DNA from 4 places in the Nostoc sp. DedQUE04 genome. Region 2 is predicted to be linked to each of the others. Evidence: riboswitches for the same ligand, from Rfam matches in the RefSeq annotation. Region 2 holds a riboswitch; each other region holds the start of a gene.
What was found. A riboswitch is a leader RNA that binds a small molecule or an ion and turns the genes downstream of it on or off. The one in region 2 is predicted to bind cobalamin.
Positions count from the first base shown of each region.

Region 1: another riboswitch for cobalamin. It lies ahead of RM049_RS03150 (DUF1636 family protein); the one in region 2 lies ahead of cobG (precorrin-3B synthase).
Region 3: another riboswitch for cobalamin. It lies ahead of RM049_RS15110 (hypothetical protein); the one in region 2 lies ahead of cobG (precorrin-3B synthase).
Region 4: another riboswitch for cobalamin. It lies ahead of RM049_RS15030 (energy-coupling factor ABC transporter permease); the one in region 2 lies ahead of cobG (precorrin-3B synthase).

Region 1 covers NZ_JAVRCA010000003.1:124,209-127,690, reverse strand. The annotation lists gene RM049_RS03160 (PEP-CTERM sorting domain-containing protein) at 1-264, opposite strand, end outside; gene RM049_RS03155 (cobalt-precorrin-6A reductase) at 354-1,091, opposite strand; gene RM049_RS03150 (DUF1636 family protein) at 1,091-1,510, opposite strand; cobalamin riboswitch at 1,532-1,694, opposite strand; partial or broken gene RM049_RS39200 (uroporphyrin-III C-methyltransferase) at 1,744-1,840, opposite strand; gene RM049_RS03145 (SinI family restriction endonuclease) at 1,887-2,576, shown strand; gene RM049_RS03140 (DNA cytosine methyltransferase) at 2,580-3,482, opposite strand, start outside.
Region 2 covers NZ_JAVRCA010000047.1:18,968-22,449, reverse strand. The annotation lists gene RM049_RS26410 (precorrin-8X methylmutase) at 1-49, opposite strand, end outside; gene cobG (precorrin-3B synthase) at 180-1,916, opposite strand; cobalamin riboswitch at 1,890-2,021, opposite strand; gene RM049_RS26400 (LLM class flavin-dependent oxidoreductase) at 2,199-3,482, opposite strand, start outside.
Region 3 covers NZ_JAVRCA010000018.1:41,673-45,154, forward strand. The annotation lists gene cobW (cobalamin biosynthesis protein CobW) at 1-168, opposite strand, end outside; gene RM049_RS15105 (methyltransferase domain-containing protein) at 283-1,284, opposite strand; gene RM049_RS15110 (hypothetical protein) at 1,307-1,561, opposite strand; cobalamin riboswitch at 1,936-2,079, opposite strand; gene RM049_RS15115 (ribonucleoside-diphosphate reductase subunit alpha) at 2,369-3,482, shown strand, end outside.
Region 4 covers NZ_JAVRCA010000018.1:24,467-27,948, forward strand. The annotation lists gene RM049_RS15020 (chromosome partitioning protein ParA) at 1-870, opposite strand, end outside; partial or broken gene RM049_RS15025 (hypothetical protein) at 1,700-1,906, shown strand; cobalamin riboswitch at 1,960-2,100, shown strand; gene RM049_RS15030 (energy-coupling factor ABC transporter permease) at 2,126-2,905, shown strand; gene RM049_RS15035 (energy-coupling factor ABC transporter substrate-binding protein) at 2,892-3,194, shown strand; gene cbiQ (cobalt ECF transporter T component CbiQ) at 3,191-3,482, shown strand, end outside.

The DNA.
Region 1 (3,482 bases), on a different contig from region 2:
ATTAAAAGGTTCGTTTCCTGGGATTGGAGTTCCAGCGGGTTGCAGACTAGTAATTGTTTCACCATTTCGCGTACCAGTAATTCCAGTAATTAAGTAAAAACCCAAATCGTTAGGGGTGTCATTAGTAGTGAAAGTACCATTCGCCTCTATGCCAGTACCAGAATAATTCCAACTCCAACTTAAAGCAGAAGCAGCTGGCATTGTCCCGAAAACTAATCCAGATGTGGTGACGAGGGCTATGGCAGATAAAGCTAGATTTTTCATGGAAGTCGTTACTGCGATCGCGGATCTTGTAGAAGGTTCCCGTGTATTATACGGAAGGAAAGATAGTATTATCAATCTTGCCTATTTACTTAGCAGCGATCTAATAACCACGCCAAAGCGGTATCAACATTATTAACCTGCTCCCCTGGCGGTATCGCTGGACGATTTACCATCACAACCTTTACGCCCAGTTCTCGCGCGGCAATAATCTTGGGCTTTGTGGCATCGCCACCGCTATTTTTGCTGACGATGGTATCAATGTTATTTTCAATCAGAATTTTTCTTTCATTATTGAGGGTAAAAGGCCCGCGATCGCACAATACCATCCCCGGCGGTACTAAAGCATCTTCGCCAGGAGGGTCAATCATCCGCATCAAAAACCAAATTTTCTCCAAATGAGCAAAAGCGGCGAGTTCTTGCCTGCCAACTGTCAAAAACACTCGCTGTGACTGATTTTGCAGGGCTATTGCTGCGGCTGCAACACTATCAACTTCAATCCAGCGATCGCCACTTTCTTTTTCCCAAGGCGGACGGATTAACATCAAACGGGGTACTCCAACTTCCGTTGCCGCATCTGCCGCATTGAAGGAAATCTGACTAGCGAAAGGATGGGTTGCATCAATTAATAAGTCGATTTGCATGACTCGCAGATAGCTAGCCAATCCAGCCACACCACCGAAGCCTCCAACCCGTAAATCGCCCAGCGGTACTGACGGTTCGCGGGTGCGGCCAGCTAGAGAGGTGATTACTTCTAACCCTTGGATAGTCGTAACTTTGGCAGCTAATTCTGCTGCATCGCCCGTCCCACCCAGAATCAAAACGCGCATCATTTAGATAAAGGTGGAATCTTTGCTAAAATGCCCTTTTTCATTGCTTCTGGACGCTCTGACCAAGGCAGCAAACCATCTGCTTTAGCATAGTATTGACTAGCACATTCCAGCACCGCAGAGGCACTCCCATCAACGGCTAAATCACCAAATAAATATGTTAATTTGCCTTTAGCACTAAAGGCGACCACGCAAGAACGATTACAAGCACTCATACATTCAACTTCTTGAATTGGGAATCGATCTCGTAACTCCCAATCTTGTGCCAGCTGCTGAAGTTGGTGTAGAAGTTTTTCACCACCACTTTCACCTAAGCGTTTTCCATTTTGCCAAACACTGGCACAGGTTTTGCAAACAAATAAAGTATGTTCAGCAACATCCAAAGGATTAGTTGGGGAAATATTTACAGTAGTAGTCATCTGTACCTCGCAGATATGTGAAACTAATAAATCGATTTCGGCGGGCATCCTGACTCACTCAACTTGAGATTTTCTTTAATCTCAAATTGGTTCACAGTTGCGGGACAGTGCCGGATTTGCACCGAACTTTCCCCGTTACCTCTGGTAGCTGACTCCCACCAGAACCGAACAACCTTATCGATCGTACACTAAAGTTATCGGAGAATACGAAACAATAAGCTTTGCGCCAACTATCAAACTGGACGACAGCCAGATAAAATACTGTGCATATTTACTACTTGTCCAATAACTGCGATCGCAGGCGCACTATAATCCAGTTTGCTCTACCTCAACTGTATTGAAATTGACCGATAGCCTTTAATAATTTCAGGAACCTATGTCGGAATTTATATTAAATTCAGCAGAAATTGCAAAGAAGGCAATGGATAGTGTTGATCCATCACTTAGCGATAAATTTACAATGGTCATACGATTTCTTTCGGATAACCCTGCTGCGGCTTCACCGCGAAAAGGTAAAAATCAGCCTATCGTCGGGACAGAAGAATATATTATTGCCAGTGCTACAAATTTCAAAACAGGTCGTGACCCAAGAACACCCTTGCCATCTAGTACAATACCAGATGAAATGGTAAGTATCATCCTGAATAAGTATTTTGAAGTTCCGTATGAGGAATTGGGAAAAGCTGAAGAATTGCACCGCCTATCAATGGGGGCAGAGAACATTGTAGGGGATTTGCTAGAAAGGTACGTTGCGACAGTTATTGAACCGCATGGATGGATATGGTGTTCTGGTTCTATAGTTAAAGCAGTTGATTTTATATATTTTGATAACAAAAATGTCTGGCAATCGCTACAAGTAAAAAATAGAGATAATACTGAAAACTCTTCTTCTGCCGCTATCCGTAAGGGAACCCCAATTAAAAAATGGTTCCGAACTTTTTCTAAAAAAAAGGGGGACAACTGGGCTAAATTCCCCTCATTGGAAGGAAAAGAAGAGCTTTCAGAAGAAGGCTTCAGATCGTATGTTGAAAAATACCTTGCTGCTTTAAGAGAGATAAAGTCCTAACTCTTATACAGTATATGCTGTTGCTGTAAAAAGCGAACTTTGGATCGGTTTTATCTCTTCTAACGACTCACTAATTTTAGCTTCCCATAAAACATCATCGTTACCTTTATAACGTGAAAATGGGAAGTTCAAAGGGGGATGTTTTATCTTGCCACTCATGTGTGCCAGGATCGCTTTGCCTATTGCTTCTCCAAACCCGACAGGTACGGCATTGCCTATCTGCCGATATTGCTCAATGAGGGAACCACATACAACCCAACTATCTGGAAATTGCTGAATACGTTTATATTCCTGAATACTTAACGGGCGCAGATGTTCTGGGTGACAGATATCCGTTGCTGGCATGGCTGGAGATGTCACTAAAGTACAGCTTGGTCTATCCCATGACAAGCGTCTAAAGAAACCAGTTTTCCCTCCACCCGAGTAATAGGATTTTCCTAATGCTTCTTTCTGCAATTCTTCAGGTAGATGTTTCCAGTATTGACCCTCTTTTAATATTCTGTAATACTTTAGCCTCCCTTCTGGGAACTCGATATACTCTGCCTCACTTTGGCTTAAATCTGCAATAGATTCACGTAGGGTTATCCACCGATCAAGACCAAAATCACCACTTTCTGAATGTGTAGGGTATAAATAAGGAACCTTTTTCTTTCCACGATGGCAGATCATGACCACTCTTTCCCTAATTTGGGGGACACCATAATTTGCCGTGTTGTATAAGTTAAAGCTGATACTGTAACCACCTTTACGAAGTTCATTCACAATATATTTCAAAGCACCACCTGGCATTTCTTCTCTGGATAAGGGAACACAGCCGCTTCCTCTTTCTGAGTGAGGGCGGTGCAGTAATGGTGCTGAAAGAAAACCTCTTACATTCTCGATGACGGCGTATTTTGGGCTTATTTC
Region 2 (3,482 bases):
CGAAGGAATTACGGTAAATTTCGTTGGCATCTCGGATATAGTCGGGCATTCAATTTGGGATTTTAGATTTTAAATTTTGGATTGATTTGTTAGTTAGTATAGATACTTCTTTTTTAATAGAAGAATACCTAATTTAATTAACCGCAGAGAACACAGAGTCAGAGAAAGGGAGGAATCAATCATCTGTATTTATCTGTGGTTCCATTTTCTAAGTGTTTATTAAATAACTGCTGTAATTGTGCTATTGGATATCGATTAGCAAATTCCCCAAAGGACTCATTAGAATTTAAGCGTTGAATTTTATATACATATAGCATCCGCTCTACTAATGCAGGTAGTTCGGCAAAAGTTACATATTGATATAGTTCGCGTCCGAATTTCTGATTACTGTCACCAACATAAACGTGATAGCCTTCCACAGTTCTATTTTCAGCCTCAATGGTGACGCCGAGGAGAGTAATATCACTTTTGCTATGCTGGGCACAAGATTTTTCGCAGCCAGTGAAGTGGATATTAACTGGGTAATCAAGAGTAACGCGAGTTTTAAGATACTCTGCCAATGCCAACGCATGACTTTTAGTGTCAGTGGCAGAAGCGGTGCAACCCTTTTTTCCCGAACAGGCAACTAATCCACCCTTGACGTTGTTTGCAGAAAAATCTAATCCTAATAAAGCAATTTCACCTTGGACATCAGCAACCCATTGCTGAGGAATATCTGTAAGGAGCAAATTTTGCCAAGGGGTTAGCCTGAGAGTTCCACTGCCGTATTTTGCTGCTAAATCTGCTAAACCCCGCATCTGTCTACTTTGCAATCGGCCCAAGGGCAAGACAACACCAATGTAAAATAAGCCTTGCTGACGTTGGGGATGGATGCCAATATGCTGATATTTTTCCCCTTTGCCTTCCTCTACAGTGTACACACACATCGAATTACCCCCCTTAATCCCCCCTTGGAAAGGGGGGAAACTAGAAATACAGTTCCCTCCCCTTTCCAAGGGGAGGGTTAGGGAGGGGTAAAACTTACGCTTAAGCTCTGATGAGTGAACTGTTTCAGACTTGTGTGTACACCGTAGCTTGCCTTGCTCGGAGAGTAGGTCTTTTCTTATTTCACTGTACAAAAAAGAAAAAGGTAAACGCTGCTCAACTTCTTGGAGATAATTTTCACAACCCAAAGTATTCAATAACTCTCTCAAACGTAGCCGCCGCTTACTCGTAGGATGACTATAAGCTAGATAGACATCCGCCAAAGCTGCTAAGACGGGCAAACATTCCTCTGGTGGTAACAAAATTCCCGTATCGCTGGGAGGTTGACTTTTCTCGCCAACACTGAGATAGAGACGAAAATAAACCCGATCGTTAAGTAAGACAGCTGCAAAGGCGATATCATTCAAGCGATCGCACACCTGAATTATCCCACCACCATCAAAGCAAACGCTAAATTTTGCCGACAGTCCCGAAAGCGCGGGATGTGCAGCAATATAATCATCCCAACCTTGGACAAAGGGGCGAGTGTCGATTAATTCTTGGGGATCGATACCAGCAGTTGGACTGGTCATAATATTGCGGATTTGGTCTACAACAGTATTGTCAGAACCCAATCCCATATTTTGTAGGTACTTCAGAACCTCAGCATTTATCCCCGTGCGGATTTCACGAACTTGTAGGTTGGCTCGATTAGTCACATCTATATAGCCGCCACCGTGCTGCTCTGCTATATCTGCGATCGCACGGCACTGCTGACTACTAATAATTCCACCTGGTATTCTAACGCGAGATAATATACCATCTGCGGCAGGAGTAGCATAAAACAAGCCAGGACAAGTGGCAAATCTAGAAACCAAACTTAGAACTCCTTCCCCGTGCAACGCAGGGAGTAGACGGTGAGTGTGTCTTGAGGACATCCTGAGAGTTGGCATTCTGACTTGGGTCATCCCATCACAGCTGCGGCACAGTCCCGGAATTTCACCGGAGTTTCCCAACTCTCAGCTTTAGTAATTTAGACTTTGTTGAGGTTATAGATATCAACCAGACATCATCCAGATAATTATCTTACATTACTATGGTGATAAATTTTAACTGAGCTGATCCACTACCGATCGAAAGATATAGTTCTTGAAGCTAATCTATAAATTGAATTTAGTTATGGCTCAGGCAGGAATGCTTGAGCCTTTTTGTTGCAAAACTTGCTTTAGAAAAAGTTAGGCGATCGCCGCTTCACGAGTAGCAACTTTGCTAAACTGATTTACCGGACGAGGTAAACCAAGATTTTCGCGCAGGGTTCCTGCTTCATACTCTGTACGGAACAGACCGCGACGTTGCAATTCAGGAATTACCAAGTCTACAAACTCATCCAATCCTCCGGGCAACCAGGGCGGCATAATATTAAAGCCATCTGCCCCACCATTGACAAACCAATCTTCTAGCTGATCGGCAATTTGTTCTGGTGTGCCTAGAATCTGACGATGCCCACGCGCTCCAGCTATCGATAAATACAGTTGTCGAATCGTTAAATTCTCTCTCTTGGCTAGGTCAGTCAGAAGTTGCTGACGGCTTTTACCCCCGTTAGTCTCTGGTAACTCCGGCAACGGCCCGTCCAATGGATAGCCAGATAGGTCAAATCCACCGATCATTGAGCCAAGCAAATTTAAGCCGACTACCGGATCGATCAACTCCTGAATTCGATCGAATTTGTCCTTAGCTTCTTGCTCAGTTTTGCCGATAACTGGGAATACACCTGGCATAATCTTAAGATGGTCAGGTGAGCGCCCGTATTGAGCCAGTCTCCCCTTCACATCTGTATAAAATGCCTGAGCTTCTGCCAAGGTCTGTTGGGCAGTGAAAATTACCTCCGCCGTTTGTGCAGCTAGCTCCTTACCATCCTCGGAAGATCCAGCTTGAATGATCACCGGATAACCTTGGATGGGACGCGCCACATTCAGCGGGCCGCGTACTGAAAAATGCTCGCCTTTGTGGTTGGGAACGTGCAGTTTATTTGGATCGAAGTAAATACCCGATTCCTTATCATGTAAGAAGGCGTCGTCCTCCCAACTATCCCAGAGTTTCGTGACTACATCCACAAACTCTTTGGCACGTTGATAACGTAGGGTATGCTCCATGTGCTTTTCCCGATTGAAGTTCAACGCTTCAGCTTCGGTAGCAGAAGTTACGAGATTCCAACCGGCACGGCCACCGCTAAGATAATCTAATGATGCAAATTTGCGGGCGAGATGATAAGGCTCGTTGTAGGTGGTTGATACTGTGGCCGTCAAACCGATGTTTTCCGTCACTACAGATAAAGCCGACAACAGGGTAAGAGGTTCAAAGTGGACGAGTTTGCCATTCCGGCTCAAAAGGTCGGCGCTTTGATTGCGTTGGCGTAGCCCGCCGTAGGCATCGCGCACAGCCACACCATCTGCAAAGAAGATCATGTCAAATTTGCCGCGTTCTGCTGTCTGTGCCAGCTTTTTATAATGCTGAAAGTT
Region 3 (3,482 bases), on a different contig from region 2:
ACAAACTCGGCAATCACGCAAAAGTTCGCCATCAATTCCGATTTCTCCAAATTCATTCACCAAAACAGCAATGCGTCGTCCCTCATTGTTTTGCAGTAAATGGCGAATTAACGTCGTTTTGCCTGCGCCTAGAAATCCTGTAATTACTGTGACGGGAATTTTTTGCATATAAAGTGTGTCGTTTGTTGATTAATCTTGCGATGTGCAGAAAGAAGTTCTAACCGCAGATATCACCCAGTCAGCAGGTCTTAAAATCCAAATATTTATCACTAGCTGCGATCGCTACCGAACCAAGCTTGAGGAATTTTGGTTGGCAAAGTTTCTGTCCATCAATTCTGTGCGTGAGTTTGCCCGCACAGCGCGGAACATTCCAAATCGGCACAGCCCTGCACCAAACGCCAAACGCATCAGTAAAAGTGTCGGTACTTCCCGCACAGACTTGATGAAACCAGACAGCCCAAAACGCACCAATCCCTCTGGTCGAGCTATCCCTTGCCAAATCGAATCGAACCAAGAAGGAAGGGTTTCTTGCGTCCAGTCTGCCGTAATTACCTCCCCCTCAACTAATTCTGTCCCCGCCAAAAGCTCGGAAAAGCCTTCAATACTGGAAAAAGCTGGATGAGACCACTGATCGAGAAGTTGCCGCATTACCGGTTTTTCCCAAAAATTTAGCGGCTTTTGGCGGTCATCCCTCTGATTCCAGTCAGCTACAACCAGCACTCCACCAGGCTTTAGCACCCGCATTAATTCTCTAGCAAAAACAGTTTTATCTGGCATGTGAGGGCCTGCTTCGATTGACCAGACCACATCAAAACTGGCATCTGGAAACGACAATGCCATTGCATCATCAACCGCAAACTGGGCGTTTAGCCCAAGGGGTGTTAACTCCTGGGCGCGTTTCACCTGCTGTGGGCTGATGGTAATCCCTGTGACAGCAAATCCATAATCCTGCGCTAAAATCCGGCTGCTACCCCCAATCCCACAGCCAACATCTAAGACAGTAGTACCAGGAGATAATTTTTCTATTCCACCCCATTTCACCATTTCATGTACAAAGTCAGATTTAGCAGCCAAAAAATCCTTACTTCGTGGCGGCGAACCGTAATGACCAAGGTGAATGTGTTCCCCCCAATAAAACTCTAGGATACCGTCAAGCGTCCATTGATCATAGGAATTGGCGACTGTGGATGAAGATTGATACTTGCGGGCAGTTAGGAAATAAGCCGCAATTCCAATTACTAAAAGCAGAAGAAAACCAATTACAGAATATAATAAAGTTGACATTTTTTTGAACGCTCTTGTACACCTATTTGAGTCGATCTAACGGTTTACTTATTGCTGCTTGTCCCGAATTAGACGAGCGATGTCGTAACCGCCCGACAGAGGCGATTGCAATATACATCATTCGATACATCGACGTTGCAAAGTTTTGAACATCTTGAATAATTTTCCCTTGAAGTAGACTGGGCTTGTATTTGCCTTGAGGGAGAGCCGTTTGTTTGACAAAGGGATGAATAGCAGTAGGAATCTGACCAACTCGGTGAAGATAGAATTTCGGCATGATGATTAACTGAAGTATTAGGCTAGTAAATTAGCAATTTCTATGGGTAATATGGAACAGGACTATGTACGTCATACACGCCATTTATTACCTGTTTTGAACAACTTCCATCTGTTAGTTAATACAGAGTTTTTTTGTTGCTGTGACTATTTGCAAGCGATACTATCATCTGGAGTAGTAATTGCGATCTGCTTGCAGCAGCGATAGCGAAGCGCTGCATCTCAAGACACAACTTGTACCGGAAATTAATCGCTTACCCTCTCATAGAAAGTCGTAATCTGTAGCGTTTTGATATGTGGGGCTATGAGAACGTAAAGCTGAGTAGTTGTAGAAATCTTCATAAGAATACTTATCTGTGCCTCGCAGATGTACAAAATTTACAAGTTCACTTCGGCGGGCATTCTGACTCACAAGGCAAGCCTTGATTACAGCTGCGGGACAGCGCCGGATTTACACCGGACTTTCCCCGTTTCCTCTAGCGGCTGTTTCCCACTAGAACCGAGATTCATCTGAATACTAACACAACTGTGATTTGCTTGCATAAAAATCAATGGTCGATCTATACTGGCATTCGTCATTAATCGGGGCAAGTCTCATTCTTTACCAAAGCTTGCTCTGGATTTTTATTGGACAATTCTTCTAGAAATTTTCAACCCAACAAACTTTTTCGGGTTGCCAGCGTTTGCTGACATAGCGCTGACGGTTCGACTCCGCTCACCGTCAACAATTATTTACATTGCCAAACCTAGTGAACAATTCTTTTCCATTTTTGCAATTATTTTTCTACAATTCATCAACACATCTTGTATGCAAGCTTCATCCACACTTTTTGAGGACTCCACAACGGATATCTATGTTGTTCGTCGCGATGGTTCGACAACACCGTTAGAAATTAATAAAATTCGCACAGTGGTTAATTGGGCTTGTTGCGGACTTTCAGCAAATTCTATTGCTCTAGAAGCACATCTGACAACTCGATTGCGTCCTGGAATTACCACAAGAGAAATTCAAGATAATTTAATTCGCTGTGCTTTAGATTTGTGTAGTCCTGAAGAACCCGATTGGCGCTATGTAGCAGGGCGATTACACATTTGGAGTTTGTGGAAAGAAATAACAGTTAGCCGTGGTTATCAGTACGGTTATTATGCTCGGACTGTACAAACAAAAGTTTTATCAGAACAATACGATCGCCGCATTTTAAGCTACACGGACGCAGAATTAGAGATTGCTAACACTTGGATCAATCCCGACTGGGATGCCGACTATGATTATGCCGGAGCAGTATTACTGACGAAGCGATATCTTCTGGCGAATGAGCTACCACAGGAAGCATTTTTAACTTGTGCGTTATTGATTGCCTCCGTGGAAACACCAGAGAACCGATTAACCTGGGCAAAGCAATTTTATGAAGTGATCGCCCGTCGTCAAATATCCTTAGCAACCCCAATTTTAGCGAACTTGCGGATTCCTAATGGTTCTCTTGCCAGTTGTTTCATTACGGCGATGGACGACAATTTAGAAAGCATTTTTGATGGTATTCATGATGCGGCTCGGATTTCTAAAAATGGTGGCGGCGTGGGCGTAAATCTGTCTCGCATTCGGGCTACTGGTAGTTGGGTGATGGGGAAGAAGAATGCCTCTGGTGGCGTGGTTCCCTGGATTAAGTTATTGAATGATACAGCAGTAGCAGTTAATCAAGGTGGACGCAGAGCAGGTGCTGTCACTGTCAGTCTGGATGTTTGGCATTTGGACTTGCCCGAATTTTTGGAAATGCAAACAGAGAATGGGGACGGGCGACGCAAAGCTTATGACGTGTTCCCGCAATTGGTTGTCAGTGACGAATTTATGCGGCGAGTAGCAGCCGATGAAGAATGGACGTTAGTTGATCCTTATGAGGTGCGAACTCGTTTAGGCATTGAAT
Region 4 (3,482 bases), on a different contig from region 2:
ATTTTCTCTAAGCTCTTTAGACTTTTCAACAACTGCTGGATAGTAACAATCATCTGGTTGTATATCAAAGCCAAATAAATTAAATGCTGGCTTAATTTGCGCTTCAAACTCAGCAAGCCAAGATTTAATTCTTGACTTAATCACAATATTTGTTTCTTTATGAGTCTGACCTTCATTAAATGTCAGAGCATGGCGGTCAATAAAGTCGTAGGATTTGTAGAATAAATCTGGCATCACAAGTTCTACCAGACCTTCTGCAAGCATATTTTGACGCAGAGAAGAGTCATTATATCGCTCAAATTTTTCTTCTTCACCATGAAATAAGTTCTTGACAACAACATAATCTACTTGATCTTTACAAAGTTCACGCAGTTTTTCTAAAACATTTATGGAATCAAGAACTCTACTAATCACTGAAACCATTGTAACTTGGCAATTAATATCGGTTTTAAGCACTTCAAAAAATGATAACTCTTTGACATAACTTTCAAAAAAACCTCCAGATTGTGCTGGCAAGTCTAATAGTGTAATAGGATAATCACTCTCATCTAAATTAATTAATAAATCGTCAGCACCACCTCTATGGAAAATATCAATGTAACGTATTATCGGTCGGTAGTCTTTTTTGAAATATCTTTCTAATTGAGGATTTCTTAAGTCAGCTTCATAAGTAACACAGGGTAAATTTTTATTAATATAAAGTTGGAATAGCGCTCGTGCAAAGGTGCTTTTTCCCACGCCACCTTTATCACCTGTAACAATTATTAGCCGCTTTTTAGGTTTACTATCAGTGTTTAACGAAATATTATTATTGGTTGTATTATCATCAGACATGACTGTTTTACCCTTATTACTTCTATTTTTAGACATAACAATCCTCTACGAAGCAAATACACTTTGTTGATATAAATCGAAACTTTTAAACATTATCTTCTTCAAGATAATTCATTTATAATACTTGATAAGTATTTGACATAAGCAACATTTAATGATAAAATTAGTTGATTATACAGGTTCCCAGCAAACCACTTAAAATGACTGCATCTCTCCATCAATCCTCCCAGAATAACTAATTAGAATTCCAAAAATATCAATGCCTGGATCAATTTTAAAATGCTCATATAGTTGTCCTTAAAATTAGCTATATGAGGAAACCGATGAATACCCATTATTCAATGAAACCTGACTACTCTGTTTTACATAGATTGCTTTTAGTATGTAACCTCTAGCTCAAAAAGCCAATCAACAAACCTTCAATATTTAATCAACATCTGTTGATATATAAATTAGTAACAAATTTCATATAGTTTGCTTTAAACAGGTGTACTCGTATATTTATTTAATAAGCTTTATATGTTTATATAAACTAGTTTTTAATATCTTTATAATTTGAGTTAAATCCTTATTAAAAGAAAGCTAGATTGCTGGATTGTACCTGATTCACACGATTTAGTTACCTGAATATTGTGAGCAGCAGATGGGCTAGCAAGCAAAGTTAAAAAAGTTGTTCAAATCAGTGTATTTTTGTATTTTAAACCGCGTCTACCTTGAAAACCGTAGTTTTTTTGGAATTAGGGTAAAGCCCAGAACTCAAGCCACGACCGAATAATATACTTTCCTTAAAAACTCTAGGTTTCAAAATGGACGAGGTTTATCTGGGGAAACATCAGATTTTGCTTTAAACATTGACATTAAATAACTCGCTACGGCTGTTGATTTGAGTCGCCGTACCGTAAAGGGAATTCAGCAAAATATTGTCTTTTCGCTGGTAAGAAAAGCACTGTTTTTACTTTTGGGGACATTCGGGTTTGTCGGGTTAGCAGTTGCAGTTTTAGCTGATACCGGAAGTTCCTTGTTGGTAACGGCGAATGGAATGCGGCTGTTTAGAGCTAAACTGTCTCAATAAACTACGCTTTGTGAATACCTGGTAAAAAATCGCTGTTCAAAATTAGTAATGGTGATATAGTTACTCCAATCGGTTCTGATGGGTAGCAGCCATTGGACGCAAGGGGGAAAGTCCGGTGTAAATCCGGCGCTGTCCCGCAACTGTGAACCAAAATTAGGTGAGTCAGGATGCCCGCCGGTTAGAATCAACTCGTTTACATAAATCTGCGAGGTACAGATTATGAACAGAAAAAAACAGGCGTTAGTCAGTCTAACCCTGATGGCAGTTATCAGTTTTTATCTAGTAGTTGGTTTACCCAAACCCGCCTACGCCATGCACATTATGGAAGGTTTTTTACCTGTGCAGTGGGCAATTTTTTGGTGGATTGTGGCATTACCATTTTTTCTACTAGGATTGCGTAGTCTAACTCGCATTACCCAAGCTAACCCGGAATTGAAACTACTGCTGGGCTTGGCTGGTGCCTTTACTTTCGTGCTGTCAGCGTTGAAAATCCCTTCTGTAACAGGTAGCTGTTCTCACCCAACAGGGACGGGATTAGGTGCGGTGCTATTTGGGCCACTCACCATGACGGTTTTGGGTAGCTTAGTATTGTTGTTTCAAGCTTTGTTACTGGCGCATGGTGGCTTGACAACGCTGGGGGCAAATGCTTTTTCGATGGCGATCGCAGGGCCATTTGCGGCTTACTGGATATATAATCTGACAATAAAGTTGGGTGGTAAACAAAAAATCGCCATTTTTCTAGCAGCTGCGATCGCAGATTTACTCACCTACATTATCACTTCTATCCAACTCGCCCTAGCTTTTCCTGCACCTGTTGGCGGGTTTATTGCTTCATTTACCAAGTTCGCCGGAATTTTTGCTATAACTCAAGTCCCCTTAGCAATTAGTGAAGGATTGCTAACTGTATTGGTGTGGAACTGGCTGCAATCTTATAATCCTCAAGAATTAGAATTGCTGAAATTAATCAAACGGGAACCCCAAGGAAATGAGTCAATCTAAAAAAGGGTTGAGTAACTGGCTGTTGGTAGTAGCTGTATTAGCCTTAGCAGTTGCACCGTTAATATTTGTGCGCGATGGTGAATTTGCTGGTTCCGATGACAAAGCAGAAAAAGCTATTACTGAAATACAACCTGGATATAAACCCTGGTTCAAATCATTTTTTGAACCGGCTAGTGGTGAAATAGAAAGTTTATTATTTGCTTCGCAAGCAGCTTTGGGTGCTGGAGTAGTCGGTTATGCAATTGGGTTGTATAAAGGACGTTCTCAACAACAAAAACGTGAAGAATGAGCCTGCAAATAGACACTTTAGCTTATACCAATCGACTCCGAAGATTGCCACCAGAACATAAACTAATTTTTGCATTTACTACTCTTGCTATTTCCCTTGCTGCCCATCCGCTAGTGCAAATTTTAATAGCGCTTTGGATGGGTATTTGGACAGTTATTTATGCAAGAATTCCGGCTGGTGTTTATTTTCGGTTATTAATGTTCACCATAGTTTTTTGTTTGACAAGTTTACCAGCCTTGATGGTGAATGGAATTGCGATTAATGATTTGCCAAGGGTACAATCAGACT